DNA from 4 places in the Marinomonas primoryensis genome. Region 3 is predicted to be linked to each of the others. Evidence: predicted binding sites of a transcription regulator. Region 3 holds the regulator's gene; each other region holds the start of a gene.
The links. Region 3 encodes FliA, which starts transcription of late flagellar genes. Its sites were predicted from a motif close to CTAAAGTTNNNNNNNNNNCNGCCGATA; they were not measured.

Region 1 (4,444 bases), 120 kb from region 3:
GTAGTGTCTGGCTTTACATCAAGTACAAGCTCATCGTCACCAGCCGTTAACGTTAATTCGCCACCAGAGGAAGTAACAACTTCATCCCTTGAAGAAAATGACGAGATATCAGAAACTAAGCGGCTGCCTTTTGCTAACTGGTTTACTTGAATTGAATAGGTATCAGTGGAAGCGGTTTTATCAGGAATAATAGAAAGAGATTCTTTACCTTCTTTTTGTTGTATTATGGCATTACGCCCAGAAAAAAGGTCATCGTCGTTGAGGGTGGTAACAAATGTCTTAAAATTGTCTATAGCCAAACCTACCGAACCGAGAGCAGAAAGCTCTGCTTCGTATCCAGCCAGTTTATTTTCATATAACTTAACTTTTGTATCCCTTCTGGCACTGACCATGTCACTTACTAGAGACTCAAGATCTAAACCAGATCCAGCACCTAATGAGCCAATTGCCATAACAACTCCCCTAAAACTAACACATCAATATTTACGATAGATTAAACTTCACTATTTACCAGTGTCCCCTTAATATCGCTAAGTTGGCTCATAATAGCATCGATTCTTTCAGACATTTTAAGAAATTCTTCAGTCGGCATTTGACGTACGACATCTCCTGTCGTCTGATCCATAACTTTTACAATATTTTTACTTCGATCCTCAGTCATTTCAAATCTCAAATGAACATTTAATTGAGACATTTTCTTATTAGCAATGTCAATATCATGAGGTTTGACATCAGGAGAACGTGAAGAGCCCTGATTGTTGCTATTATTGCCTGTTTTATTACTATCGGCTGAATTTTGAATAGCTTTAGCACTTGCTTGACGCAATGTTTTAAAATGTTCATCCGCCCGCTGATCTTGTCTGACTGTAATACCCCCAATAGACTGTTTTGTATAATCACTTGAATTAATTGACATATCATTAGTCCTCTAAGTGAGACAAAAGCTGGAACAATGTTCCAGCTTTTCGCCACCACTAATTTTAGCCCAAAAGAGACAACGCTGTTTGTGGACGTTGATTGGCTTGAGCCAAGATTGATGAGCTTGCTTGCTGAAGGATTTGAGAACTTGTTAGCTTCGCAGTTTCTTCCGCAAAATCTGCATCACGTACACGAGAACGTGCAGCCGATACGTTTTCAGAAATATTACTCAAGTTGCTGATACTTGAACCCAAACGGTTTTGGACCGCACCTAGCTCAGCACGTTTTGAGCCAACCGCTTCGATCATACTGTCTACGATATTGATCATGCTCTGTGCATTTGCCATTGACGTAACCGATGGCGTACTAAAACCTTGAGAGGTGTCACCAAAGCTTTTACTACGATCTGGTTGCTTAGGAGCATTTGGGTCAACATAAACTTCACCACGCTCTTCCGCATCCGCTTTAGCTTGAATTTCTGGGTCTACATATTCATCGCCATTTGCTTCAGCTATTGCTCTATCTTGTGCTTTACCGTCCGCTTTTTGTGTTTCATAAGCTTCTAGCTCTTTTTGATATGTCGCATCAGAAGACAGGCCGGCCATAGTGAAGCCACCGTTACCTGCGTAATCCTGCTTCTCACCTTTACTCAAATCAAAACTGATTGTTTGATTTGCATCAGCGCCAACTTGATAAACACCAGCATACGTTCCATCGAGCAGAGCACGACCACCAAAGGTGGTATCGGAAGCGATACGGTCGATCTCTGTGGATAAAGCACCCACTTCTTGCTGAAGCGCTTTACGGTCTGAATCAGAGTTTGATCCGTTTGCAGACTGTATAGACAACGTACGCATACGTTGTAGCATATTTGTCGTTTCATCCAACGCGCCTTCTGCAGTTTGAGCTACAGAAATACCGTCATTGGCGTTACGAACAGCCTGATTCAAACCATTAACCTGAGATGTCAATCGGTTAGAAACCTGCAAGCCAGCCGCATCATCCGCCGCACTGTTAATACGCAAACCAGAAGATAAACGCTGATAAGACGTATCCAAGGTTTTACTTGAATTCATCAGCTGACGCTGGGCATTGATAGATGAAGTATTTGTATTTACGTATAAAGCCATTATAGCCTCCTGGATTTCATAAAATCCTGCAAAAAAGCAGATCGTATAAGGTTTTCGACAAGATTTTGAAAACCTTTAGTTAATTTCGGAAAGTTTTTTCCGCAATTGGGAAAAAAACTTCCTACCTGACGGCAAATTAATGCCTAAATAATTGTTTTAAAAGAACTTTAAAATAATTATCTTCTGAAAACATTGTGTGATTTTTTTCTAAAAAGAAAAAAATACGCAATTATGCTCAAACCTTTATCCAATACGTCGAGTTGATACGAGCTATAGCTCAAAACAACCAACGAAAGCACTCTGCATAAAATTAAGCGGCAAAAAACCGCCTTAACAAAAGCAAAAAACGATCACTTAACGCCTTTAGATGCCGCTATAAATCAGCATCTAAAAAAGAACGCAAAAACCAACATGTTTTTCGCCATCGAGTACTAGCGCAAACAATTCACGCCAATACACACCGCTCAAAAAAGACCAGTGAACGCCATGCGACACAGCGCTTAACCGAAGCGAACGGCCGCAATAATCCTAAGAATATTTTCTCGTGACTATTCAATCACTGCCCTCCATCGTCGAGTACTTGCGTAAAAAATGCACGGCGACATACACCACTCAAAAAAACCAGTGAACGCCATGCGACACGGCATAACCGAGACGAACGGCGCAATAACCTAAGAATATTTTCTCGTAATTATTCAATCACCGCCCTCCATCATGCGTTGCACCAAATCTGCGCGTCAGAATGCACAATTCAAAAAGACCAGTGAACGCCATGCGACACGGCATAACCGGACGAACGACCGCAATAACCCAAAAATATTTTCTCGACTATTCAATCACCGCCCTCCATCATCATGCGCGCAAATCTGCGCGTCGACATACCACTCAAAAAGACCAGTGAACGCCATGCGACACGGCATTTAACCGAGGTAAACGGCCGCAATAACCTAGAATATTTTCTCGTGACTATTCAATCACCGCCTCCGTCATCATGCGTTGCACCAAAATCTGCGCGTCGAAATACACCACTCAAAAAAGACCAGTGAACGCCAGGCGACACGGCACTTAACCGAGACGAACGACCGCAATAACCCTAAGAATATTTTCTCGTGATTATTCAATCACCGCCCTCCATCATCATGCGTTGCACCAAAATCTGCGCGTCGATATACACCATTCAAAAATAGGCTTTCGAAGATTCATACTGGACTCCCGCGTTCAAAAAAAGCACCTTCAATCCCAATACATAAAATTAGATCCATTAAATAAATCACCTTAAACAAAGCCACCTATCACTGGAAAAAGCATTCCGTTTAAAGCAACATCCATTGTGAAAAGCTGATCTCAAAAGAGGTCTGAAAAAAAATTTTCCATTCATAACCACCTATGGCATAAGCCTTAAAGCATTTCCTACACACTAAAAAACAATCAATAACTGACTAAAACCCCATCATTCAGGCAAAAAAAAGCCGGGTGATAAATCACCCGGCTGAAAAGGCACCTCTAGGAGAGAGAAGTTGCCTATATTCCGAGAATTACTCGAACTTTTTTGATTGAAGCCGCTATTTCTTTTCGACTTCAATTAACAATCAACTCATTAAGATTAAGCCCCTAATAACTTCAAAGCAGCCTGTGGTCGTTGGTTCGCTTGAGCAAGTATGGTTGAACTGGCTTGCTGAATAATTTGTGAACTTGTTAATGATGCCGTTTCAGCAGCATAATCAGCGTCTCTAACACGGGACCGAGCAGCGGAAACGTTTTCAGAAATACTAGACAAGTTATTTACAGTGGAACTAAAACGGTTCTGCACCGCACCAAGCTCAGCTCGTTTTGAATCGACGGCTTGAATCATAGTGTCCAACATGGCAATCATGCTTTGTGAGTTCTTAATGTCTGTTATTGATACCGTATCCGCAGTCACTAATGGCTGGCCATATTTTTTCTCGGGCTCAACAACGGTGCCGTCAGGCTGAGTAATTGAGCCATTAGGATGAGCAATGGTTCCATCAGGATGCATTACAGATCCATCCAGTTGCACTACTCTGCCATCAGGATGAGAAACCGTCCCGTCAACATTTTTCGTTGTGCCATCAGCATTCGAAATAGTGCCGTCTTCATTTACAACATCTTGCTTAACGGTGCCATCTTCATTTATCGGTACACCAGTAGCATCAATAAGCACCCCATTTTCATTAATTGGGCGGTTTTGCTCATCGATCAGAACGTCTTCTTCATTGACTCGCTGACCCTCTTTATTGATCAACTCGCCATTTTCGTCAATCAAATGACCTTGTTCATTAATAGCGTCGCCATGCTGATTAACAAAACCACCTTCTTGAGTAGCTATAATCTGTGTTTCTTCTTCAACATAAGGAACACCAGAGGACAAACCAGAC
Region 2 (4,444 bases), 130 kb from region 3:
CAGCGGCCATATGTTTGTTTTTAATCCGGGTGCGTCATTGAATGATATTGTTCGAGCCGTTAATCAAGTGGGGGCTGCGCCTGGAGATGTCATGGCGATCTTAGAAGGCTTAAAACAAGCTGGTGCCATTAATGCCGACTTAGTAGTGATATAGGCTTTACTATGAACTCAGTTCCACCAAAGGACGATTTTTTTGCAGACTTTTCTTCATTAACCGCGTTAAAGACGAAAGCGCAAAAAGACCCGGAATCCGCTCTAAAAGACGTTGCTCAACAGTTTGAGTCAATCTTTATTAATATGCTTTTGAAGAACATGCGCAGTACGAATGAGGCGATTGGTAGTGGTTTATTCTCCAGTGCTCAAACTAAGCAATATCAAGAAATGATGGATTCCCAAATGTCTCAAGGTTTGGCGAAATCGGGGGGGCTTGGATTGTCTGAAGCGCTTATTCGTCAATATCAAACAAAGCAGCAAGGTCTCAGCACGCCAGAAGCGAAAGAGCGAGGAGATACGGATTTTTTGAATCAAGTGGCTAGACAAGACTTGGTGAGAATTCAAGCATTGGCTCATCGTGCCTCAACTGAATTTATTCAATCGGTTCAACAAGAGACTCAAAATAGCCCTGCTAGTAAAGTCGCTTCTTTGCCTTCGGCACTGTCTGTGGTGTTTGAGTCGCCAGATGATTTTGTTGATAATCTTTGGCCTCATGCTCAACAAGCCGCAGATAAGTTGGGTGTGAACCCTAAGGCAATATTGGCCCAAGCCGCACTAGAAACTGGTTGGGGTAAATACCCGATTGCCAAAGAAGATGGCGCTGCTAGTTTTAATTTATTTGGAATAAAAGCAGATAACCGCTGGCAAGGCGATAGAGCGGTTGTGAATACGTTAGAGTTTCGCGATGGTGTTGCGAAACGGGAGAAAGCCGCGTTTCGTGCTTATGATTCTTTTTCACAAAGCTTTGATGACTATGCTGACTTTCTGTCTTCTAGTGAGCGGTATAAAGATGCCCTTCAGGCCGGAGATGACGCGTCAATGTTTGCCGCTTCGTTGCAAAAAGGTGGCTATGCGACGGACCCTAAGTATTCAGAGAAAATTGACAGCATCCTTTCCAGTAAGTGGTTTCAACGCCTTTAATAATAAAAAATGGCTCAATTCTCAGCGTTGGTAAAGTTTTTGCATGAATAGCCGATATGATCAAGTAAGTTCAAAGGTTATTTTTGAAAAACGTACTAGGGGTGTGAGCTATGAGCTCAAATTTATATTCAATTGGTTTGTCTGGGCTTCAGTCTAGTAATGCTCGTATTAACACGACAGGGCAAAACACATCCAATGTGGATACTGAAGGCTACAGCCGTCAAAGAACGGATACCACAAGTTCGCCTGTTGGTGGTGTTGTTCTTCGTGATACCTCACGCCTAGTCGATAATTTTGTTAGCTCTCAGGTTCGCTCTGATACTTCAACCTTTTCATATTACGACACTTATCATTCTATGATATCGACATCGGACAGTTTATTGGCTGAAGATAGTATTTCTCTTAATACTTATATCAATAACTCGTTTGATGCCTTGCAAACCGTTAATAATGACCCTACCTCTTCTTCATTAAGGCAGTTGGCTCACTCCAGTCTAAGTAATCTTGTTCAGCAGTATCATACGCTTTCAGGCGTTGTAAGTGATCAAGAAGGCTTGGTAGATGCTCAGCTTGCGTCTTCTTTAGGCGATTTGAATACAATCACAACGAAGATTTCAAATCTGAACGAACAGATTTTGAGACAGGAAGGTATTTCGATTTCTCCTGCAAATGAACTTCGTGATAAGCAAGAATTATTAGCCAAAGATTTGTCTAAATATTTGGATATCAAAGCCCAATTTAATGACAAAGGATTGATGACTATTCAACTGGCGAATGGTCAGCCTCTGGTAATGGATCAATTTCCTACAGAATTAAAAGTGAGTCCAAACCCACTACACCCTAAAAAAATTGATTTGGTTGTTAGCTTTGGCGATTACGAAGTGGGTTTGAAGACGCAGGGGCTTGGTGGAAGTGTTGGAGGGTTGATTGATTACCGGTCTGAATTTAGCGTTTATGCAGATAGGACATTGGGTCAACACGCTATAGCACTGGCAGATGCGATGAACACTCAGAACAAGAAAGGACTTGATGCCGATGGTCAATTCGGAAAAGACTTGTTTTCTTTGGGGGACATAAATGTTTACTCCACAGCGGACAACCTTAATAAAGCGAAAGAAATATCAGTGAGGGTATCAGCGGGTCAATCCGCCAAAATTACAAAAGATACCTATGAACTAAATAGAACAGATGACAATTTATTCTCAATTAAGAAAATTAATGCAGAAGGCAAATCAACAGACAAAGCGATTACCTTTGACCCAAGTCTTTTGCAAAAAGATAGCAATGGCTATTTCAAAATTGATGAGCTTGGTCTTGATATCCGTCTTGATGGTATCGATAAAATAGATAAAGACGATGTTTTTCAATTCACGCCTACTGAGGGGGCCGCTGCAAAATTAGGTTTGGTCTCAAAAAATGGTGAGGCGATTGCTCTAAGCGCGCCAATTGGTGTAAGTACAGGCTCAGATAATTTATCGGATGCAAGAGTTTCTCTTACTTCTGTTACAAATATAGACCCTGAAACATCTGCTTTTTCATCGGATGGCTCTTTATATCCTAGTGCGCCACATAAAATCTATTTTACCTCTCCAAGTTCCTATGTTGTTCAGAATTCGTCTGGTGTTGAATTAGCAAAAGTCGAGAATGTCATAGAATTTAGTAATTTGCTTGAAAAAGCAGGATTATCAAACGAAGCGGGTTTTGATGTGTCAGTTTCCTCTATGCCAAAGCGAGGTGATGAGTTTTCAGTTGGCACGGACAATATAGGTCAATCTGACAACTTTAATGGTCTGGCGTTAGCTGATTTACAAAATCAATCTCTTATTGATGGTAAAGCAACTCTGGTGAAGTCTTTTTCTGGCTTCATATCCTATGTAGGTAGTAAAACCGCAGAGATAGAAGGTCATGCAGACTCAAGTGAAATTGTAATGAACGAAAGCATTGCTCGTCGAGATAGATTATCAGCGGTAAGCCTTGATGAGGAGGCTGTGAATCTTTTGAAGTACCAGCAATCCTATTCTGCTTCTGCTCAAGTGGTAACGGCAGCTCGCACGACGTTCGAGACTTTACTTGGGATTATGAGGTAAGTTTATGCGAGTAACTAATAACTTAATCTATGGTCAGGCAAATAAGTCTATGGCCCAATCCAATGAAAAAATTCTTAATATTCAAGAAAAAATTTCATCTCAAACAAATATTATAAAACCGAGCGATGACCCTGTCGGTGCTAGCCAAATTTTGATGTATGGCAGTAAGAACCAAACATTAAAGCAATACGATGAAGCCATGAAAATGGCAACGGGCAACTTAGAGTATCAAGAAGTTGCTTTAGACAGTTTGAATGACTTTTTAGATTCTGCCAGAACGCTATTTATTCAGGCACAAAATGATATCAACACTCAAGTCGACATTGAGGCCATTGCCCATGAAGTTTCTTTGATAACAGAGTCCATGGCAGACTTGATGAACTCTAAAAGTGCTGATGGTAACTATATTTTTGCAGGTACAGACTCACAAAGCCCAGCTTTTATTATAGGAAGCGATGGTCGTTACCAATGGGCTGGCAATGAGGGGCAAAAATACGCTCAAATCTCAGAAGATTTGAAGATCCCAGTTACCAATTCAGGTAAAACACTTTTTCAAGATATTTGGACAAATCGAACGTTTGTATCAAAAGTCGTTGATGGCGATGTATTGCTAACAGATAAAGTACAAAATCAGGCTGATTTTGATTCGTTTATGGCGAAGCATTATGATCCTGAGGATGCCAAATCTAATAAATACAGCCTTGTTACGTCATACGCTGACGGAGGTCGCTCATCTTTAGAGCGTGCAAAAGAACAGCCTGGAGCGGATGCTGACGGCTACAATTTGTTTGACGGAACGTCGGCCGACTATGTTATTACAAATCATTTGGGTGAAGAGGTTGATTCTGGTAATTATAAAGTAGGTAAGCCAATTACATTCTCTGGAATGTCCTTTATTCTAGAGGGTGAGCCTGGAGCATCTGTTGATATTACTCTTATGAAGCCTCATAAAGACAATGTGCTTAATGAAATAAAAGACTCGTTGGCTACTTTAACAAATAAAAATGCCACACATGAAGATCGAGAGTCTGCTTTTTTTAGTGCTATATACAGCATTAATAATGCTCAACAGCGGATTGGTGAAGGCCGATCTAATATTGGTGCAAGGCTTAACATGATTGAAGACAGAGAAAGTTTTAGTTCTGCAAACCAGTTGTCTAATACGATTGCTCAAAGTCGAGAAGGTGAGTTAGATATGGGGGCAGCGGCAACAGAGTTATCTA
Region 3 (4,444 bases):
TTCGAGCACCTGACATGCGGCAAGCGATACGGAAGGTCCGTGATGCTGTGGGCCCTGATGCAGTCATTTTGTCAAATCAACGTCTGCCTACAGGCGAGATCGAAATAGTTGCCGCTTTGGATTATGACGGATCTTTACCTTCCAGCATGACCTCTAAGCGTTCGTCAGCTCCTCGCTCTGAACCGTATGCAGACCCTAGCTCGGATTACTTAGAGCGTATAGAGAGGGCAAAGCAGCAGACAGCACCTCAAACTAATACTTCCAGTATTAAATCTGAACAGTTCAATAAGTCTTCTACAGCACAGTTTGATATGCCTCCACTAGCTGAAGATAAAGAAGACCCTCGGGTGGAAGAGGCCCTATCTGTACGAAATAATGATAGTGCCAAGCAATTGCGTGAGATGGAATTAGAACTTCAAAATGTCCGTGCTATGTTGGAGCGGCGTCAGAATGAAGGTAGCAACGATTCCAAGATAAGCGCAGTTGAGCAGAGAGCCCGTGAAAAATTAAAGGGATTGGGGTTGTCTGAGTTTGTCGTTTCTAGGTTGATAGATGATATCGATTTAAAAGGACGGGAGGATGACTGGAATCGTCTTCTTGCGCATTTGGCTGATTATATCCCTGTTCGTTCAAGCTCTACTGAGCTTAAAGGCTGTATTGCGTTTATGGGGCCAACAGGTGTTGGTAAAACAACCTCTATAGGTAAGATCGCTGCTCAGCATGTATTAAAGCATGGTTCTGAAGGGGTGGTGTTAATTACAACAGACAGTTATCGTATTGCGGCACATGAACAACTAAGAACCTTTGGTCGTATTCTGAATGTGCCTGTCGAAGTGGTTAATGAGTATTCGGATTTAAATGAAGTATTAGCAAAATACGCACATTACTCTTTAGTTCTTGTTGATACTGCTGGAATGAATCCAAGAGACTCTAATCTTGAGCGACAGCTTCTGATGATGAAGCGAGCAAGGGCTAGTCTTAAAAAGTTGCTAGTATTACCTTGCACAAGTCAAAGGCAAGTATTAAAAACAGTTGTCGATATTTACTCTCAAGTTCAATTAGATGGTTGTGTTTTGAGTAAACTGGATGAATCAGCTTCACTTGGCGAGGCGATTAGTGTAGTTATTGAAGAGGGCTTACCTGTCGTATATATAGCAGATGGCCAGCGTATACCTGATGATATTGAGCCAGCTAGAGCGCATAACTTAATTAGTCGAGCTGTTTATACAGCGGAGCATTATAGTCAGCTCTATGGGTCATTAAAGTATGGTAGTTAGTAAAGATATGTTATTTCTGAAAGCGTTACGCTGAACTATGTAGTACAGTTTGATTAGCGCAACTAACTTAAATAGTAAAGGTTGCTTAGAATATTTTATGCAGACCAAAAATGGATACAATACATACTCTAAAAAAGCGGCGCTTTCGATTGATTCGATTGTTGAGCAGTATGGGTATTTGGTAAAAAAAATTGCCTATCACCTATTGGCTCGATTGCCCGATAGTGTCGATATAGATGATTTGACTCAGGCCGGTATGATGGGATTGATTGAAGCCTATAAGCGCTTTGAGTCCACCAAAGGTGCCAGCTTTGAAACCTATGCAGGTATTCGTATTCGCGGCTCTATAATGGATGAGGTGCGAAAAACGGACTGGGCACCGCGTTCTGTTAGACGAAATGGAAGGGCGGTTACTAATGCCATTAAAGAATTAGAGGCCAAATTAGGGCGTGAGGCCTCCGATATGGAGGTGGCTGCTCACATGGGTATTAGTATGGGGGAGTATCATGAAATGATTCATTCCTCTATGTCTACTCAGTTATTTAGCTATGAAGAAATGCTAGACTCTGATACAACTAATTTAGAATATATTGATTCAGAGTTTGAAAATGCACCTTACTCTTTAGTTGAAGAAGGTGGTTTTCAGAGTCAATTAGTAAAAGAGATTGACACTCTTCCTGAAAGAGAAAAATTGGTTTTATCTCTTTACTATAACGAAGAGTTAAATTTAAAAGAGATTGGCGCTGTTTTAGGTGTCAGTGAATCAAGAGTCAGTCAAATCCATAGTCAAGCGGCTATGCGATTGCGAGCTCGATTAAGTGATTGGCGAGATTAAATTATGAGTTTTGAAATATTACCTTTTGGGTGTGGAGGGTGCATTGGATAAAAACATGAAGATCCTGATTGTTGATGATTTCTCGACAATGAGACGAATCATTAAAAACTTACTACGGGATTTAGGGTTTACCAATACGGTTGAGGCGGATGATGGAACGACTGCGTTACCTATACTTCAAGGTGGAACAATCGATTTTCTTGTAATCGACTGGAACATGCCGGGTATGACAGGTATTGAATTGCTTCGTGCAGTTCGTGCTGATGAGAAATTGAAAAGTATCCCTGTTCTCATGGTAACCGCAGAAGCTAAACGTGATCAAATTATCTCTGCAGCTCAAGCAGGAGTGAATGGTTATGTTGTTAAGCCGTTTACCGCAGTTGCTCTCAAAGAAAAAATTGAGAAAATATTCGAACGAATAGACGCTGCAAAATAGGGGCTTTAGATGTCAAATGTATTGGGCTCTGGATTAGTGGAATTTGAAAGTCTAGTAAAAGACGGTGCTGTAGAACTGTTAAACCACCTTGAAGTGGGTGATTTTGGTGCTGCTATTAAAATAATCCAAGAATTAAGCGAGGCTCGTCATAATAGCTTCTATAACGAAGTGGGTCATTTGACGCGGAGTTTGCATGATGCTATTCGTGATTTTCAAGTTGATTCTATAGATTTGGTTGTTGGTGAGGGCGGGCGTGATTCTGCAACAAAAATCACCGATGCTTCAGATCGATTGAATTATGTTATTGAGACGACCAGTGCTGCAGCCAATAAAACCATGGATATGGTTGATAGTAGCGTTCCTGTGGCCAGTGAATTACAGAGTCAGGCTAGAGAACTACGAAAAGATTGGAGTCGCTTAATACAGCGTGATTTAACACCACAAGAGTTTCGAGACTTATACAAGCGCATAGATGTCTTTTTATCGTATGCGGATGATTGTGCCACCACTTTGCATTCAAACCTCAACACAATTCTTCTAGAGCAGGGTTATCAAGACCTAACAGGTCAAGTGATCGCTAGAGTGAATGATTTAATTCGAGATGTAGAAGAAAAACTTGTGCATCTCGTTGCTGTTGCTGGACGCGTTGATAGTATCTCTGGAATTGAACATCAAGAGAAGGAATCTGAACACGATGATACTCGTGGACACGGTCCAGCTATCAATAAACAAAACAAGCCTGAAGTACTGAATAGTCAAGACGAAGTAGACGACTTGCTATCAAGTCTTGGTTTCTAGAAGGGGCTGAGGATGAGTTTCGAAGTCGATGAAGAGATTCTACAGGATTTTTTGGTAGAAGCTGGTGAAATTCTTGAACAGCTTTCCGAGCAATTAGTAGATTTAGAGCAAAACCCAGATGATAAACCACTGCTTAATGCGATTTTTCGTGGTTTTCATACCGTCAAAGGCGGTGCGGGTTTTTTGCAGTTAACTGCTTTGGTTGATTGCTGCCATTATGCTGAAAACGTTTTTGATATTTTAAGAAATGGCCAGCGTAAAATAGATTCTGATTTAATGGATATTGTTTTACAGGCTCTTGATGCTGTAAATGAAATGTTCGACGCCGTGCGGGCTGGCGGTGAGCCAGAACGTGCTTCGCCAGAGTTGATTTCGGCACTTAGTGCTTATGCAACACCTCCTACTGCGGAGGAACTTGCAGGTGAAAGTGAGCCAGAGGGCGTTGTTGCTGAAGATCAAGGTGATGATTCGGTTGGGGGGGATACTGATGAACCTGTTGATATTTCTGACGATGAATTCGAATCTTTATTAGATGCTCTGGGAGATACATCATCTGATGATGCATCACCTAAAAGCAGCGCAGCTCCAAAAACGGATGACGAAATTACAGAGGATGAGTTTGATGCATTGCTCAATCAACTTCATGGTAGCAGTGCGCCTGGAATAAATGATGAGCCAGCAGACAATTCTTCACCAAGCGCGGTTTCCTCTGATGAAATTACAGAAGATGAATTTGAAGAGTTACTTGATAAGCTTCATGGCGAAGGATCAACTTCAAATAAAACAGAAGATAAATCAGCAAAAAATGTTGATGAACCGAAAGTCGTTACGCCTGCTGGTGCAGATTCTAATTTGATTACGGAAGATGAATTTGAATCTCTACTAGACACTTTACAGGAAAAAGGGGAGGCGAAGAAAACTGAGAAACCAGCGTCTAAACCTGAGCCGAAAGTTGCTTCAGCTAAGCCCAAATCAGCGCCTAAACCTATTCCGAAGCCTTCAGCTAAAGCGCCGGAACCTGAGGCAGATCAAGTCAAAGAAAAAACGGCCAATGCGCCTGTTACTCAAGAAACCACGGTCCGAGTCGATACTAAGCGC
Region 4 (4,444 bases), 140 kb from region 3:
TTTCCAAGACTTTACCTAGACGACTAGCGACCAAATATTGTTTGTTATCACTCAGTGAGATTCCACACGCTTTCTGCAAGTAATCTCTGAACCTAATATAGCCATTAGGTGTAATTGCATTTGTACTACTGAGCATTAAAACTCCATAAGTAACAGGGATAAAGAAGGCACTTCAAAGATTAGCCTAAACATCATTCAGATTGCACCTGCACAGTTTCTATTGCCAATCGAGCCAATTCATCCGGTTGGAACTTCGCCAAGAAACCATCTGCCCCAACTTTTTTCACCATCGCTTCATTGAAAACACCACTCAAAGAAGTATGAAGAAGAATGAACAAATCTTGTAGACGACTATCATTACGAATAGCTGTCGTCAGCGTATATCCATCCATCTCTGGCATTTCAATATCAGAAATAACCATAGAAAACTCCTGCGTGACGTCTTTTCCTTCTGCAACCATGTCTTGGAGGAAGGTAAGCGCTTCGCGACCATCACACAAAACGGTGGTAGCAAAACCAACCTGTTCCATACAACGCTTAATTTGTTTACGTGCAACCGAAGAGTCATCAACAATAAGTATATGATGCTTTTTCGCATTTTCTGTTACGTCAGCATTTACAATGCCTTCCGAAATATCCTGTCGAGTAGGAGCAACCTCAGATAGAATCTGCTCAACATCGATAATCTCAACCATTTCTTTGTCGACCTGACAAACAGCAGTCAAATAGTTATCGTTCGACAACCCTTTAGGTGGGGGCTGAATATCACTCCAGTTCATGTTTACGATACGCTCGACGCCACGAACCAGAAAACCCTGAATTCGACGATTATATTCCGTAATAATGACAAAACATTGACTGATATTCTCCATTGGGCTCGCGCCAGTTGCCAAACCCAAATCTAAAATTGGAATGGTTCCACCACGAATATGAGCAACACCTCTGACCACAGGCGAACTGTGAGGCATAGTTGTTAACTTCGGACACTGAAGAACTTCTTTCACTTTAAAGACATTGATGCCATAAATTTGCTTACCATTCAGGCGAAACAACAGCAGTTCAAGTCGATTTTCCCCTACAAGCTGCGTACGTTGGTTAACAGTATCCAAAACTCCAGCCATAAACGCCTCCAAAATGTGTAAACATTATACCGAGGTATAACCTCAAAATTGTTAAAATGCATCATCCAATGATAAAGTGCTTTCTAATATTTTACTAACTATCTTATTTATAACGCCATAATAGACAAAGTGAGCGAATCATGCGAATCATAAGGCTAAGCTTAGCCTTCATTTGTTTTCAAGCCAGTTTTACATTTGCCTTATCTACTGAAGATCAAATTAATCACTACATAAACCAAGTAGAGATTCCTAGACTGGCAGAAATATATCCGGATGCCATTATTAGCATTACATTAAATAATGCAGCAGCGCTCAATTATTTACCGGCTTGCGACAGTGAGTCGATTCAAATCCGCAATCAGAGACCAGAAGCGACCAAACGCACAAATTATGAAATCAGTTGCAACAACCCTACGTGGAAGTCTTATGCTCCCGTTACCCAATCCATCATGATTCCGGCCATAAAAACCATCACTCCAATTAATCGCGGCCAAGTCATCAGTAAGTCAAATACGGATGTGGGTGAAGTCGACTTATCTAGCTTAAGAGGACATGTTTTTACAAAGAAAAACCCTCCTTATGGCCAGGTCGCATCACGAAACTTGCGCATTAATACCTTTATAACGGTTAATCTAACGACCCCACCAATGCTTGTAAAAAAAGGCAATGTCGTATTAATAACAGCAAAAAGTGGCAGTATTACCGTCAGAATGAATGGTGTTGCTTTAGAAAATGGTGTAGAAGGACAACAAATACGTGTCCAAAACACAAGTTCTGAAAGAATTATATACGCCAAAGTTGTAACTGACAGTGAGGTTCTTGTAAACTATTGAGTACAGACTGACCGGCAGTTTATATATTCTTTTTTTCTGAAGCTTTTCATTAAAGTTTTTGTGGATCTTGCCGACAACATAGACAGGCAAATCATTAAAGGGCGGAAAACCCAATGGCAATACACCTTACAGGTCTATCAAACCAGAGCACGATCAATAAAAGTGAACGCTCGCAAAAAGACGATGCAACTGTTAGTACGACAGAGAAACAAAGCAGCGTAAAAAATGGCGGCACTTTAGCTGAAGACACCGTTAAATTAAGCGGTACTGCACAGACCCTACAAAATCAGCATTCTAAAATTGGCAACTTACCAGATGTTGACATGGAAAAAGTAGAACAAATCAAAAGTGCTATCGCTGCAGGCGAATATAAAATAGATACGCAGAAGCTTGCGAATAATATGGCTTCTATGGATTCGCTATTCTAGACTGTACACTCTATTCAGTCTGTGAACGGTTTGCCCTATGATCCCTATTGCCCCTATATTCATAAGAAGCAAAGAGATATTAGAAAAACTCTCTTCGCTCCTTGATGAAGAGCGACTAGCCTATGGGCAATTGGACAGCGAAACCATCATTACCCTATCCGAACAAAAACAAGTCCTGCTTGATGAAATGAATAAGCTCAATGAAAAAAGAGTTAATATTCTTATTAAATTTGACATTGTCGATCGTAAAAAACCCTCTGAAGAAGAATTTAAAAGCTGGCTTACCCTACAAGACAGTTCTATGGATAATGTTCGTCTATTAATGCAAGATTGTGAAACGCTACTGAAAAAATGCAAAACACAAAATAATACAAACGCTCGAGTTTTAAATACCTTACAAAAACGCAACAAACACCTCTTCGAGCTACTTCAAGGTCATAGCAGCAAAAATAAAGTTTATACAGCTAGAGGTTCAACACGTCCTATTAGTAGTAAACACACTTTAGGGCGAGCTTAAAAACCATAAGAATCAATACGATACAAGCTCGACTCACATTTGTAATCTAAACATAATTAATGTATAAATCACGCCTCAATATAAGTCCTCATAGGTAAACAGGATATACCGGCCGCCTCCTAAGCAGCTATTCCAGGTTCGAGTCCTGGTGGGGACACCAAATTTCTTATAAAACAAAAAAAAGAGCCTCAGGGCTCTTTTTTAAAATTCTTTTAAAAAAAAATCATTCAATATCAATTATTGCAAAGCTATGGACAATTTTAACACCACCTCTTTCTAACATTAATGATGCAGAGCAATACTCTTCAGCAGATAACTTAACCGCACGAGCAACAACGCTTTCTTTCAATTTTCGCCCAGTAACAACAAAATGTACGCGAATTTCAGTAAAAACAGCAGGTACAGAATCCGCCCTATCGGCCTCTATTTGAGCAACACAAGACACAACGTCTTGACGAGACTTCTTTAAAATCCCAACCACATCATAAGATGTACAGCCACCCAAGCCCGCAAGCAACAACTCCATCGGCCTTGCGCCAGCAATTTGATTACCGTCAATCTCTATCTTAAAACCAGACCCCGTCTCTGCGGTAAAATGAACATCTTCTTGCCAACTAACATTCGTTTTCATAATTCAACCTTACTTCATTCTGCTATGACTGACATTACCGTTACTAGGACTGAAAAAGTTCAGCCAATTTATCACCAGGATCATCCGCTCGCATAAACGTCTCACCTACTAAAAATGCGTGAATCCCTTTTTGACGCATCAACGCCACATCATCACGAGTATGGATACCACTTTCAGTCACAATAAGACGATCAGAAGGCACAAGGCCCATCAACTCAAAAGTGTGATCCAAACTCAATTTAAAGGTGTGCAAATCACGGTTATTAATGCCAAGCAATTCAGTCTGAGTATATTCCAAAGCCAAATCCAACTCCTGACGATTGTGCACTTCAACCAAAACATCCATACCAAGATCACGAGCTATAATATCGAGCTGACGTAATTTTTCGCCACTCAAGCAAGCTGCTATCAGCAAAATACAATCAGCACCAATCGCTCTGGCTTCTAATACTTGATACTCGTCGACAATAAAGTCCTTACGAATAACCGGCAATTTACAAGCAGCACGTGCTTCCACTAAAAAGTCTTCATGACCTTGAAAGAAGTCTTTGTCCGTCAAAACGGACAAACAAGCCGCACCACCTCGTTCATAAGACCTTGCAATATCTGCTGGAATGAATGGGTCGCGCAATATTCCCTTACTCGGAGACGCTTGCTTCACCTCTGCAATCACACCCGCTTTACCTATCGCAATCTGATGCTTCAACGCCTGAGCAAAGCCTCGCGGCGCATTGTGTACATTCGCCACGGACGCCGCGACTTCTAAGTTGCCATAAGGTGTATGAGCTTTACGCTCGCTAATCTCTTCGTACTTACGAGCCACAATTTTCTTTAAAATAGTCGGTGTTTCTATTTGCATTACGCTACCGCTCCTATCAATTACAGTAAGTCAGGACTCATAAAACAACGTGTAA

Region 1: a site for FliA is predicted at 2,101-2,127, ahead of MP3633_RS03695 (flagellin N-terminal helical domain-containing protein). Genes of this name have one in related genera too.
Region 2: a site for FliA is predicted at 1,165-1,191, ahead of flgK (flagellar hook-associated protein FlgK). Genes of this name have one in related genera too.
Region 4: a site for FliA is predicted at 2,004-2,030, ahead of flgM (flagellar biosynthesis anti-sigma factor FlgM). Genes of this name have one in related genera too.

The regions. Positions count from the first base shown of each region.
Region 1 is NZ_CP054301.1:805,441-809,884, reverse strand. Features, by position in the region: gene fliD (flagellar filament capping protein FliD) at 1-452, opposite strand, end outside; gene MP3633_RS03700 (flagellar protein FlaG) at 494-916, opposite strand; gene MP3633_RS03695 (flagellin N-terminal helical domain-containing protein) at 981-2,048, opposite strand; partial or broken gene MP3633_RS18950 (flagellin) at 3,652-3,927, opposite strand.
Region 2 is NZ_CP054301.1:798,223-802,666, forward strand. Features, by position in the region: gene MP3633_RS03665 (flagellar basal body P-ring protein FlgI) at 1-154, shown strand, start outside; gene flgJ (flagellar assembly peptidoglycan hydrolase FlgJ) at 163-1,134, shown strand; gene flgK (flagellar hook-associated protein FlgK) at 1,245-3,221, shown strand; gene flgL (flagellar hook-associated protein FlgL) at 3,226-4,444, shown strand, end outside.
Region 3 is NZ_CP054301.1:928,967-933,410, forward strand. Features, by position in the region: gene flhF (flagellar biosynthesis GTPase FlhF) at 15-1,277, shown strand; gene MP3633_RS04275 (RNA polymerase sigma factor FliA) at 1,375-2,112, shown strand; gene MP3633_RS04280 (chemotaxis response regulator CheY) at 2,168-2,548, shown strand; gene MP3633_RS04285 (protein phosphatase CheZ) at 2,558-3,346, shown strand; gene MP3633_RS04290 (chemotaxis protein CheA) at 3,359-4,444, shown strand, end outside.
Region 4 is NZ_CP054301.1:786,029-790,472, reverse strand. Features, by position in the region: gene MP3633_RS03625 (CheR family methyltransferase) at 1-136, opposite strand, end outside; gene MP3633_RS03620 (chemotaxis protein CheV) at 192-1,121, opposite strand; gene flgA (flagellar basal body P-ring formation chaperone FlgA) at 1,262-1,954, shown strand; gene flgM (flagellar biosynthesis anti-sigma factor FlgM) at 2,068-2,382, shown strand; gene MP3633_RS03605 (flagella synthesis protein FlgN) at 2,420-2,899, shown strand; tRNA gene MP3633_RS03600 (tRNA-Arg) at 2,984-3,059, shown strand; gene MP3633_RS03595 (OsmC family protein) at 3,123-3,530, opposite strand; gene trpC (indole-3-glycerol phosphate synthase TrpC) at 3,574-4,389, opposite strand; gene trpD (anthranilate phosphoribosyltransferase) at 4,410-4,444, opposite strand, start outside.